2 regions of the Cytobacillus oceanisediminis genome follow, and region 2 is predicted to be linked to the other one. Evidence: riboswitches for the same ligand, from Rfam matches in the RefSeq annotation. Region 2 holds a riboswitch; the other holds the start of a gene.
The links. A riboswitch is a leader RNA that binds a small molecule or an ion and turns the genes downstream of it on or off. The one in region 2 is predicted to bind glycine.
Positions count from the first base shown of each region.

Region 1 (5,414 bases), 1.7 Mb from region 2:
CTCAGGCTCTTCCTCTCGCAGGTAGCCTTCAGGAAGAAGCTCTCCCAGGTCAATTTCCGGAATATCCATTTCAGGCAGGCTGTAGCCGATACGGCCTTCTGTGCTTAATTCAAAGATGAGTGGCTGATCTTCCTTATGCATGGTAATCCCCCATTTCTTTAACGAATGCATCGATTTCTTCCTTCGTTCTCAATTCCGTTACAGCAACAAGCATATGATTTTTCAGGTCAGCATAATCTCTGCCCAAATCGTAGCCTCCAATAATGTCCTTCTCAAGAAGCTTTTGATTTACTTCTTTAACAGGCTTATTCAGCTTGATGACAAATTCATTAAATGAAGGGCCTTCGAATGGAACTTCAAAGCCGGCAGCCCTGAATTGCTGTTTTGCATAATGGGCTTTTTGCATGTTGGCAGCTGCCATATCCTTTACGCCCTTCTTGCCAAGAGCAGTCATCGCTACAGATGCCGCTAGTGCGTTTAGAGCCTGATTGGAACAAATATTGGAAGTTGCCTTATCGCGGCGGATATGCTGTTCACGTGCCTGAAGAGTAAGCACGAAGCCGCGGCGCCCCTGGTCGTCTACCGTTTGTCCGACAAGACGTCCCGGCACTTTTCTCATCAGCTTGGATGTTACGGCAAAATATCCGCAATGCGGGCCTCCGAAAGCTGTAGGAATTCCGAAAACCTGGGCATCTCCTGCTACAATGTCAGTTCCGAATTTACCCGGAGGTGTCAGTGCGCCAAGAGCAAGCGGGTTGCTTGAAACAACAAACATGGATTTATGGGCATGAATAATTTCCTCAAGCTCTTTTAAAGGCTCGACTCTGCCAAAAAAGTTAGGATACTGTACAATGACAGCTGCGATGTCATCGCCAATCAGTCCATTTAGAGCTTCAAGATCTGTGATGCCGTCTTTATGAGGGATTTCAATCACTTCAATATACTGGCCCTTTGCGTATGTCTTGACTACTTCTTTAGATTCAGGATGAACTGCGCTTGAGATAAGTATCTTCTTGCGGCGTGTGCTGCCTGCGCTTAGCATGGCTGCTTCGGCAAGTGCTGTTCCGCCATCATACATGGATGAGTTGGCAACATCCATTCCTGTTAACTCACAGATCATTGTCTGGAATTCAAAGATTGCCTGGAGCTCACCCTGGGAAATTTCCGGCTGGTAAGGAGTATAGGCCGTATAAAACTCTGAACGGGATAAAACATGATCAACAATGATTGGCATGTAATGATCATAAACACCCGCACCAAGGAAAGATGTATTTGTGCGAAGATCAGCATTTTTCTGAGCCATTTTAGTAAGCTCTTTCAGTAAGGCTGTCTCTGATTTTGCCGGCTTGATTTTATATTCGCCCTTAAATCTTACACTTTCGGGAATATCACTGAATAGTTCTTCCACAGAACTGACGCCGATTTTTTCAAACATTGCTTTCTGGTCAGACTCTGTCATCGGTAAATAGCGATGTTTCATCATTTTCTCCCCCCGGTTAGTTCTTTTCTCTTTTATAAAAAGGTGTTGCTGCAATCTTAGCCTTCAGTCGTTTGCCGCGAATTTCCACTTCTAATTCAGTTCCCGGACCCGCATGCTCTTTCTTGATAAGGACAAGGCCAATGTTCTTTTTTAATGTCGGCGATTGAGTGCCTGTTGTCACTTCCCCGATCAGTTCTTCCCCTTTATATACAGGATAGCCATGGCGCGGAATGCCGCGGTCAATCATTTCAATTCCAGCCAGCTTGCGCGGAACCCCATTTTCTTTTTGATTCTTAAGCACTTCTTTGCCGATAAAGTCAGCTTCTTTATTGACTTTTACAGCAAAGCCGATTCCTGCCTCAAGCGGTGTGATATCAGGTGAGAGCTCCTGGCCATAGAGTGCCAGGTTGGCTTCAAAGCGAAGTGTATCCCTTGCGCCAAGTCCGCATGGGAGCACGCCTTCTTCTTTGCCTGCTTCAAGGATTTCATTCCATAATGCGGCTGCATCCTTGGCATCACAGTAAACTTCAAATCCGTCTTCTCCTGTATATCCTGTTCTGGAGACGAGCGCTTTCTTGCCATTCAGATCGACATCCTGCTGAAATTTGAAAAATCCTATATCCGACAGGTTCGTGCCAGCAAGCTTTTGGAGCACTTTTTCTGCAAGCGGCCCCTGAATTGCCAGCTGTGCCATATCTTCAGAAAGGTTTTTCAATTCCACATTCCCTTCAGCATGGTCCTCAAGCCAGTTGAAGTCCTTTTCAATATTGGAAGCATTTACAACCAGCAAATAGTGGTCATCCTCTATTTTATAGACAAGTAAATCATCAACAGTTCCGCCATTCTCATAACACATGGCTGTATATTGAGCACCTGAGTTCTTTAATTTGGAAATATCGTTCGTCATCATTTTTTGAAGGTATTTAAGGCTGTCCGTCCCCTTCACTTCGATTTCACCCATATGGGATACATCAAAAAGGCCGGCTTTTGTACGGACTGCTTCATGTTCTTCTTTAATGCTTGAAAATTGAACAGGAAGGTCCCAGCCTCCGAAGTCGATGGTTTTTGCTCCGTAATCTTTGTACACCTCGAATAAAGGCGTGCGTTTTAACTGTGACATTTACTCGTCCCCCTTAAAATCTTTTGAAGTTTGTTGTAGGAACATAAAAAAGGACAGAGTATCCCCTCAATTATGAGAAGATCTCTGTCCTTGCACCTGAAAGTTTACCGAAACCGGCTTTCCCCTTGGGTGGCTTATTTAAAAGCACTCTCCAGAGCTGCGTCAAACAAGAGTTCTTTTGCCTGAGAGATTCACAGATTTTGCTTGCTCCTTCGGCGCTACAAAGTAGTCTCTCCCCTTGTTGTCATTCGCATTTATAAAATTTTCCAAGTTGGTCATACTTATACCAAACAGAAAAAATAAAGAATCCATTATTTCGGTTAACTAAATGTAATGTGTTAACTTTCAAAACTTTCAAAGCTATTAACATCGTACCACCTTAACGAGGTTTGGGCAATATCTTTATATAGATAAAAGGAGCTGTTTTTATGACAGTGCAAATTGGCTTTGATTCTGCCTGGCAGGATGAATTCTTAAAAAGAATTGATGACGACGGCCCATGGGGAAATTGGGAGCTTTATAAACTGGCTGTAGAGGTTGAAAATCACACGACTATTCCTGATTTTGAAGGCCTGCAGGCTCCAAAGCATCTGCCGAACCTTACTCCCCTCCCTCATCAGCTGGAAGTAGCCAGGCAGGTTGTTGAAAGCATGAACGGCAAAGCGATCCTTGCTGATGAAGTCGGTCTCGGTAAAACGATAGAAGCTGGTCTGATATTAAAGGAATATATGATCAGAGGACTCGTAAAAAAAGTCCTTATACTTGTTCCTGCTTCCCTCGTTTCACAGTGGGCCATGGAGCTGAACAGCAAATTTTTCATTCCGGCTGTGGCACAGCGGAAAAGCTATGTATGGGAACAATGCGACGTTGTGGTATCATCCATCGATACAGCCAAACGCAATCCCCATCGGGACATTATCTACAGCCTGGATTATGATCTGATCATTATAGACGAAGCTCACAAGCTTAAAAATAATAAAACCAAAAACTATGAGTTTGTGCAAAACCTGAAAAAGAAGTTTTGCCTCCTTTTAACAGCAACACCCATTCAGAATCGCATCAGTGAGATATTCAATCTTGTGTCCTTGCTCAAACCCGGCCACCTGGGCAATGAATCAGCCTTTTATGAGAATTATAAAAAGGACTCGCGTTCTTTAAACGATGATGCACATCTAAAAGAACTCGTAAACAAAGTCATGATCCGCAACCGCAGGGCAGATACAGGAATCGAATGGACCAAAAGACATGTGGAAACAATACCGATTGAATTTTCGCAGGCTGAGCGCGAGCTTTATGAAGCTGTAACAGAGCTGCGAGGGGAAGGTGATTGGGTCAGTTCCAGCCAATTTTCAGTGATGACCCTGCAAAGAGAGGCATGCAGCAGCAGGGAAGCTGTCTATTTTACCCTTCAGAATATGCTGAAAAGACAGGAACAGCCCTCAATAGCTTTTCAGGAACAAATACAATGCCTTATTAAAAAAGTTGAAGCTGTCCAGCAAAATTCCAAAGCTCAAAAAGCTCTGGAATTAATACAAACAATAAACGACAAGGTCATAATCTTTACTGAATACAGAGCAACACAAATGTATCTTCAGTGGTTTTTAAAACAATATGGAATTACATCTGTGCCGTTCAGGGGAGGATTTAAAAGAGGCAAAAAGGACTGGATGAGGGAGCTTTTCCAAAAGAAAGCTCAAGTCCTGATTGCAACAGAAGCAGGCGGGGAAGGGATAAACCTGCAATTCTGCAATCATATCATTAATTTCGATCTCCCCTGGAATCCAATGCGTCTCGAACAAAGGATTGGACGTATCCATCGTCTCGGCCAGGAAAAGGATGTCATGATTTATAATTTTGCCACGAAAGATACAGTCGAAGAACATGTAATGAAGCTTTTATATGAGAAAATACATCTTTTCGAAAAAGTCATCGGTGATTTGGATGATATTTTAACAAAACTTGAATTTGGCAGTATTGACGATCACCTTGTTGATATTTTCGGAAGATCAGCTTCAGAAGGTGAAATGCGAATCAAAATGGAGAACCTGACGAGCATGATTCAATTTGCTGAAGATATGAAAGAAGGTGGGCTGAATGCAGCAACAGGAAATTCATAAATTCCTTGAAAGGTATTTTCACGCAAATGGATGCGAAATAATTGATAAAGGCCCGGGGTATATAACCGTACAGCTGACGATTGATTTGGATAAGGAATTAATGAATCGCCCCTTTTATTGGCATTATCTCGAAAAAACAGGCGGAGTCCCTAACCCCATGCAGCTTACACTTATTACAAACCAGCAGCTCGCCCCTGCGCATATTAAGGGGGAAGTCATTCATTTTGGCTCCCCAAGACTTCACCAGATCTTTCATTCAGCCCGAAACCTGGCAGGCTATATACGATTATATGAAAACCACCGGCAGGCACCAGGCATGCAGGTTCCATTAAGGCCATGGCTGGGAATGAACGTCCGCGTATCTTATCAATGCGACCGAAAAAGAGATGTCTTTAAATCCATCGGCCTCCAATTAATAAATGGGCAAATGGTCGAAAGCTTTCATGACAGATTGCTTGGCATGAGCCTTACACCAAAGATTCCCGACTACTCTTTCACTCTGTCTCCGCTCATTATGCCGGGGAGCGGTGTATTCAGGGTAGCTAATTTCATAAAGTCTGAAATTGAACAAGAAGAACATTTATGGGCTGATGAAGCCCGTAAGCGATGGCAAAAAGATCTCAACCTTCTTGAACATTTTTATGAAGATGCAGAAGAAAAGGGCGAAAGCTATGAAAACGAAAAAGCAGCCCTTCAA
Region 1 covers NZ_CP065511.1:4,306,358-4,311,771, forward strand. Annotated here, with positions in the region: gene gcvPB (aminomethyl-transferring glycine dehydrogenase subunit GcvPB) at 1-141, opposite strand, end outside; gene gcvPA (aminomethyl-transferring glycine dehydrogenase subunit GcvPA) at 134-1,480, opposite strand; gene gcvT (glycine cleavage system aminomethyltransferase GcvT) at 1,497-2,600, opposite strand; glycine riboswitch at 2,761-2,848, opposite strand; gene IRB79_RS21620 (DEAD/DEAH box helicase) at 3,029-4,717, shown strand; gene IRB79_RS21625 (YqhG family protein) at 4,695-5,414, shown strand, end outside.
Region 1: it holds a riboswitch for glycine, as region 2 does, so the genes downstream of both, gcvT (glycine cleavage system aminomethyltransferase GcvT) here and purU (formyltetrahydrofolate deformylase) in region 2, are expected to answer to the same signal.

Region 2 (5,414 bases):
CGCCCGCAGGAAAAGGATATTCTATACTCCCATCTTCTACGAGGCGAATTATGTAATCCACACTCCTTAATTGTCCAACAAAACAATTAAAGGAGGAAACGAATAATGTGGATTCGATTCTTAATGATTGGGTTATTTTCATTAACAGCTTCCAGCCTGTTCTTTTATCAGGGAATGGAAATGTATCATGCTTTCACAGATTTCTTTAGACAAAAATAAGAAGTTGGCGCCCAGGGACTCCCTGGGTGTTTTTAGTTTTTTCTATCAACAGGAACTACTTATCTGCATTAGTTCCCTTCGTCCCCTCATTAGCTCCCTTCGTTCATTCCCTGCTCTTCCCGCAGGCACTAATCCTCAATACATCTCCCGCCATTTTCACTTTTTAACTCAGCTCATAAAAAAACACCCGGCCTGTTTTATTCCCAGGCTGGGTGTTCATTCTTAATGTGCTTTTGCATATTTATCGTCTATCTTCTTTTCGATCTTTTCAAGCTCACGGCTATCTTTTAAAAGCTCTTCTTTATTTGCCTTAATCATTTCAATCATTGATAATTTTTTCTTTTTCATTTCTGCTCACCTTCTCTCACGATGTTCGTAAACTCTTGGATGCTGGATCTTTTTTTTTGACAGAGCATGTTGTCTGTCACCTAAAATACAATCGTCTTATTTCCATGCACAATAACTTTGTCTTCCACATGCCAGGCGACTGCCTGGGCTAGAACCTGTCTTTCCACATGACGTCCTGCAATTTTGAGATCCTGTGCAGTGTGGCGGTGATTAACCCGCTGGACATCCTGCTCAATGATCGGGCCTTCATCCAAATCATTCGTTACATAATGAGCTGTTGCCCCAATCAGCTTGACTCCGCGGTTAAACGCCCGTGCATAAGGATTGGCTCCCACGAAGGCTGGCAGAAAGCTATGATGGATATTGATAATCCTATTTGGATATTTGGAAATAAAGCTCGGCGAAAGAATCTGCATATATCTCGCCAGTACAATGAAATCCACTTTTCCATCCAGCAGCTCCACCGACTTTTGCTCGGCTTCAGCTTTAGTGTCAGGTGTAATCGGAACATGATGATAAGGTATTCCAAAACCCTCCACCACTTCCCTCATGTCGGGATGATTGCTGATCACCAAGGGAATATCCACTTCAAGCTCCTTCGACTTCCAGCGCCATAGCAGCTCCAGCAGACAGTGATCCATCTTAGAAACAAATATGGCCATCCGCTTGCGCTCGCCTTTGCCGCTCAGCTTCCACTCCATTGAGTATTCCCTGGCCATTTCAGGCAGATCCTCTTTCAGTTTTGAAAAGGACTCATCAAAATGATTCATATCGAATTCAATCCGCATAAAGAAGATGCCTGCCAGCGGATCGGTTGTGTGCTGGTCAAAATGGACAATGTTAGCCTTATGCTCCAGCAGGAAATTGGAGACTGTGGAGATAATGCCTGGCCTCTCAGGACAGGATATCAGCAATGTCGCCCGGTTTGCGTTGATATTTGTATTCATATAGATTCCTCCATCTGCATTTCCCGAAGCTGCCATCCATATAAAAAGGACAGAAAAAGGCGGCTTCTTCATCCCCCTTCTCTGTCCTTTTACCTGAGAGTTTGACCCCTTTGGTGTCGCAAGATTCCTGCGCGCTCTCCAGAGATGCGTCTGACTGCGGTCTGTCTACCTGAGAGATTGGCTTCAAGGGTATTTTTGAAGCTTGCTCCTTCGGTGGCTATTGAATGCTCTCTCCCGCAGCCGTCATTCGCTCAATATTTTTGTTATTTTCAGAATAATACATTATTTAAACCGTGTCAATCGAACTGCGTTTCTTTCACAAAATTGCCACAATTATAACCAACTATTTTCTTTAAATTCCGATTAATAATTTGCTTTTGAATAAAGGGCGGAAAAAAAAAGCCTGAAGACAATGTCTCCAAGCCGTTTTCTATACAGCCGCTTTCGGTTTCGGCTCCTTTTTTTGCCAAGCAATCGTGATAAACAATGTAACGATCAATAAGGCCAGACCGAGAACAAACGGATAGGTAATCCGCACATCGTAAAGTACACCGGCAATCGTTGGCCCAAGCACGTTTCCAATACTCATATAAGCATTGTTCATACCCATCGCAAATCCCTGCTCATTGCCGGCCATTTTTGAGATTAGCGTGGTTAAAACCGGACGCAGGATGGAAGTAGCAAGGAAAATGATCAGCGAAATAACGAAGAAAAGCGCATAGCTGCCTGCAAACAGCGAGACAAGGAATCCTGACGCTGCAACAGCTAAAAAGATATTCAATACCTTTCCTTCTCCGAATTTATTAACCACCCGATCAACTACAAATAACTGAACAATTACACTAATGACCCCCGTTGAAGTCACCATAATGGCAATTTCCTGGGGAGTAGCAGCAAACTCATTATCAAGGTACAGCCCCAGCACAGATTCATACGCCATTAGCCCAAAGCTCATCACCAATGTAATGACAAGCGGAATAAAATAAGGCTTCTTAACAGACATTGCCAGCTTCTTGACCATTGGTTCCTCTTCAGGCATCTCTCCTGGCACGGTCTGCAATGTGCTGCTTTCTTTGAGGAGCACAATTGAAAAAATAACAGCCACTAGAGATACAAGTGCTGAAATCAGAAATGGCATTTTCAAGCCGAAGTCTGCCAAAAATCCGCCAATTCCAGGTCCAACAACAATTCCAAGTGACATCGCAGCTGAGACAAGGCCATTTCCTTTTGCACGCTGCTCCATGGTAGTAATATCTGCAATGTAAGCAAAAATAGCTGGAATCAGCAAGGCTGCCCCAATGCCTCCAATGACACGTGAAAAGTAAAGCAGCCAAATGGAATCTACTGCATAAAAGACAAGCATGGATAAAGTCAGACCAGCTAACCCGTAAATAATCATCTTTCTGCGTCCGTACTGGTCAGCCCATTTCCCCGCAATGGGAGAAAAAATCAGCTGGGCACCCGCAAAAATGGCAATCATCAGGCCTGCTGCCGTTCCCCCCTGATTAATGGATTCCAAATAAGCCGGCAAAATCGGAATGATAATCCCAAAGCTTCCGATCGCAATAAACATATTGATCATCAATATGATCATCTTTTTCTTTTGATCCCCTGACATAGCGGATACCCCTCCTTCTATATGTGAAAAATTTACATTATTTTTTTCGGCACGCTAAATAGCTTATAATGAGACGGGCTGCTTTGTCAAAGGAAAAAAAAGAGAAGCTCCAGCATGTGCTGAAGCCCCTTGTATTTACCCTTTAAATTTGTCCGGGAATTGCTTCACAACCGCATCAGAAATGGCATCTGCCATCATGATAATATGCGTTATTCCATCATCAATCGAAACAATTCTTGCATCCCAATCCTTAACCAGGCTTGCTGTTAAATCATCCGTCACTAATTCAAGATGCGTGTATAGCAATTTTTTTACATCTTCATTTTTTAAATTAGGATTGGCTTCGCTTAGAAAAGCAGCGATATCATCGGCATTGCGATACCATTCTTTGTTCAGCTGATTCACTTTGGCGCCTTGCCCGCTCTTGGCAGCTTCAACAATATCTCCTGCAATAACGATATGCTCCTTAAGCAGCTCTGTAAGCTTATTTCCTGCAGCATCTCCATAATAGGGCTTTATCGAATTGCCGATGTCCTCCTGTTTTTTCAAGAGCCTTGCCAGAACCTGCTTCTGATCCTCTGCCCCGGCTGTTGTAGCACTTGTAATATAATTGCTTGTCCATAATACATGGTCGATCCATAATCTGCGGAATTCATTTTCAAACTTAACCTCTGATTGGGTGATACACGGTTTCTGTGCAGCTGCATTGCCCGGGGCTGCCAGCATATTCAGCGGCATCAGCAGCATTATTAATAAGATCAGTAATTTCTTCATATCCTTTTCTCCTTCCATATTGAAAAAGTTTCCTTCTTATTTTGATTATCTTAAGATTTTTCATTCAAAAAAATAAAGCTCGAGGTTTATGCCTCCAGCTTTTCAATCAAACGTTTGATTTATTTACCTTATCTTGCTGTAATAGGAATTTTATTGTACTTATTTGCATATAAAGCATATTTACTTTCGGATATTGTATAATTATCACACCACTGCTGCCGCAGCAAAGAACTCATTGTAAAGCGCCTGTACCGCGCGTTTTTCATCCACTGCCTGTACGCCAAACATCATGCTCACTTCAGATGAGCCCTGATTGATCATTTCCATATTTACTTTCGCTTTAGCGAGGGCTTTGGAGGCGCGCGCCATTGTTCCGATGTTTTGGCGCATCCCCTCACCAACCACCATGATAAGCGACAGGCTGTGCTGGATTTTCACCTCATCCGCGTGAAGTTCATGTTGAATGCGGCTCAGTATTTCTTCCTCCATACCATCAGTAAATTGGTTTTCCCGCAGAATAATGGAGATGTCATCAATTCCTGACGGCGTATGCTCATAGCTGAGGCCATACTCTTCCAAAATGGTCAGCAGCTTCCTCCCGAAGCCGACTTCCCTGTTCATTAAGTATTTGCCGACGTATATGCTGCAGAATCCCTGATCACTGGCAATCCCGATCACAGGTCCGTTTGTATTATCGCGCTCGTTCACAATCCTGGTGCCAGGAGCAGATGGATTATTCGTATTTTTAATCTGCACAGGAATTCCAGCCCTGAATGCCGGCACAAGCGCTTCATCATGCAGGACTGTAAAGCCTGCATAGGAAAGCTCCCGCATTTCGCGGTATGTCAGTTCTTTGATTTCTTTAGGCCTTTCCACAATAAATGGATTGACCGAATATACAGCATCCACATCTGTAAAGTTTTCATACAAGTCCGCTTTGGCTGCCCCAGCCAAAATGGAACCAGTCACATCCGATCCGCTTCTTGAAAATGTGAACACCTGCCCATCCCTGCTATATCCAAAGAAACCTGGAAAAATGATAATCCCGTCCTCTTCCCTTAAGGAATATAGATTCACATATGCCTCAGGAAGAACCTGTGCATTTCCGGGCTCCGGGCTTACAAGCAATCCCGCTTCTTTCGGGTTCACATACCTTGCTTCCACTCCCTGCTGCTGAAAATAAGCTGCAACAAGCTTTGCGTTATTATCCTCGCCGCTCGCCTTGATCAGATCCATAAAAACTTCAGGATCATCTGTATCGCTGGAGAGCCTTGTAAAAAGATCCTCCCTGATTATATCTTTAATGTCCAGACCCAGCTCCAATTCATCAGCGATTTGGCCATACCGATCCAATACAGCTTCAGCCAAGTCATCTGCTGCTTCCCCCTGAATCCGTTTCTCTGCACATGCGATTAATAAATCAGTAACCTTATTATCTGCTGAAAATCGCTTTCCAGGAGCCGAGACGACTATTATCTTCCGCTCTGGATCAGCATTTACAATATTGA
Region 2 covers NZ_CP065511.1:661,865-667,278, reverse strand. Annotated here, with positions in the region: gene IRB79_RS03385 (hypothetical protein) at 1-70, shown strand, start outside; gene IRB79_RS03380 (FbpB family small basic protein) at 442-567, opposite strand; gene purU (formyltetrahydrofolate deformylase) at 648-1,514, opposite strand; glycine riboswitch at 1,662-1,761, opposite strand; gene IRB79_RS03370 (MFS transporter) at 1,945-3,132, opposite strand; gene IRB79_RS03365 (glycosyltransferase) at 3,268-3,906, opposite strand; gene IRB79_RS03360 (aspartate kinase) at 4,111-5,414, opposite strand, start outside.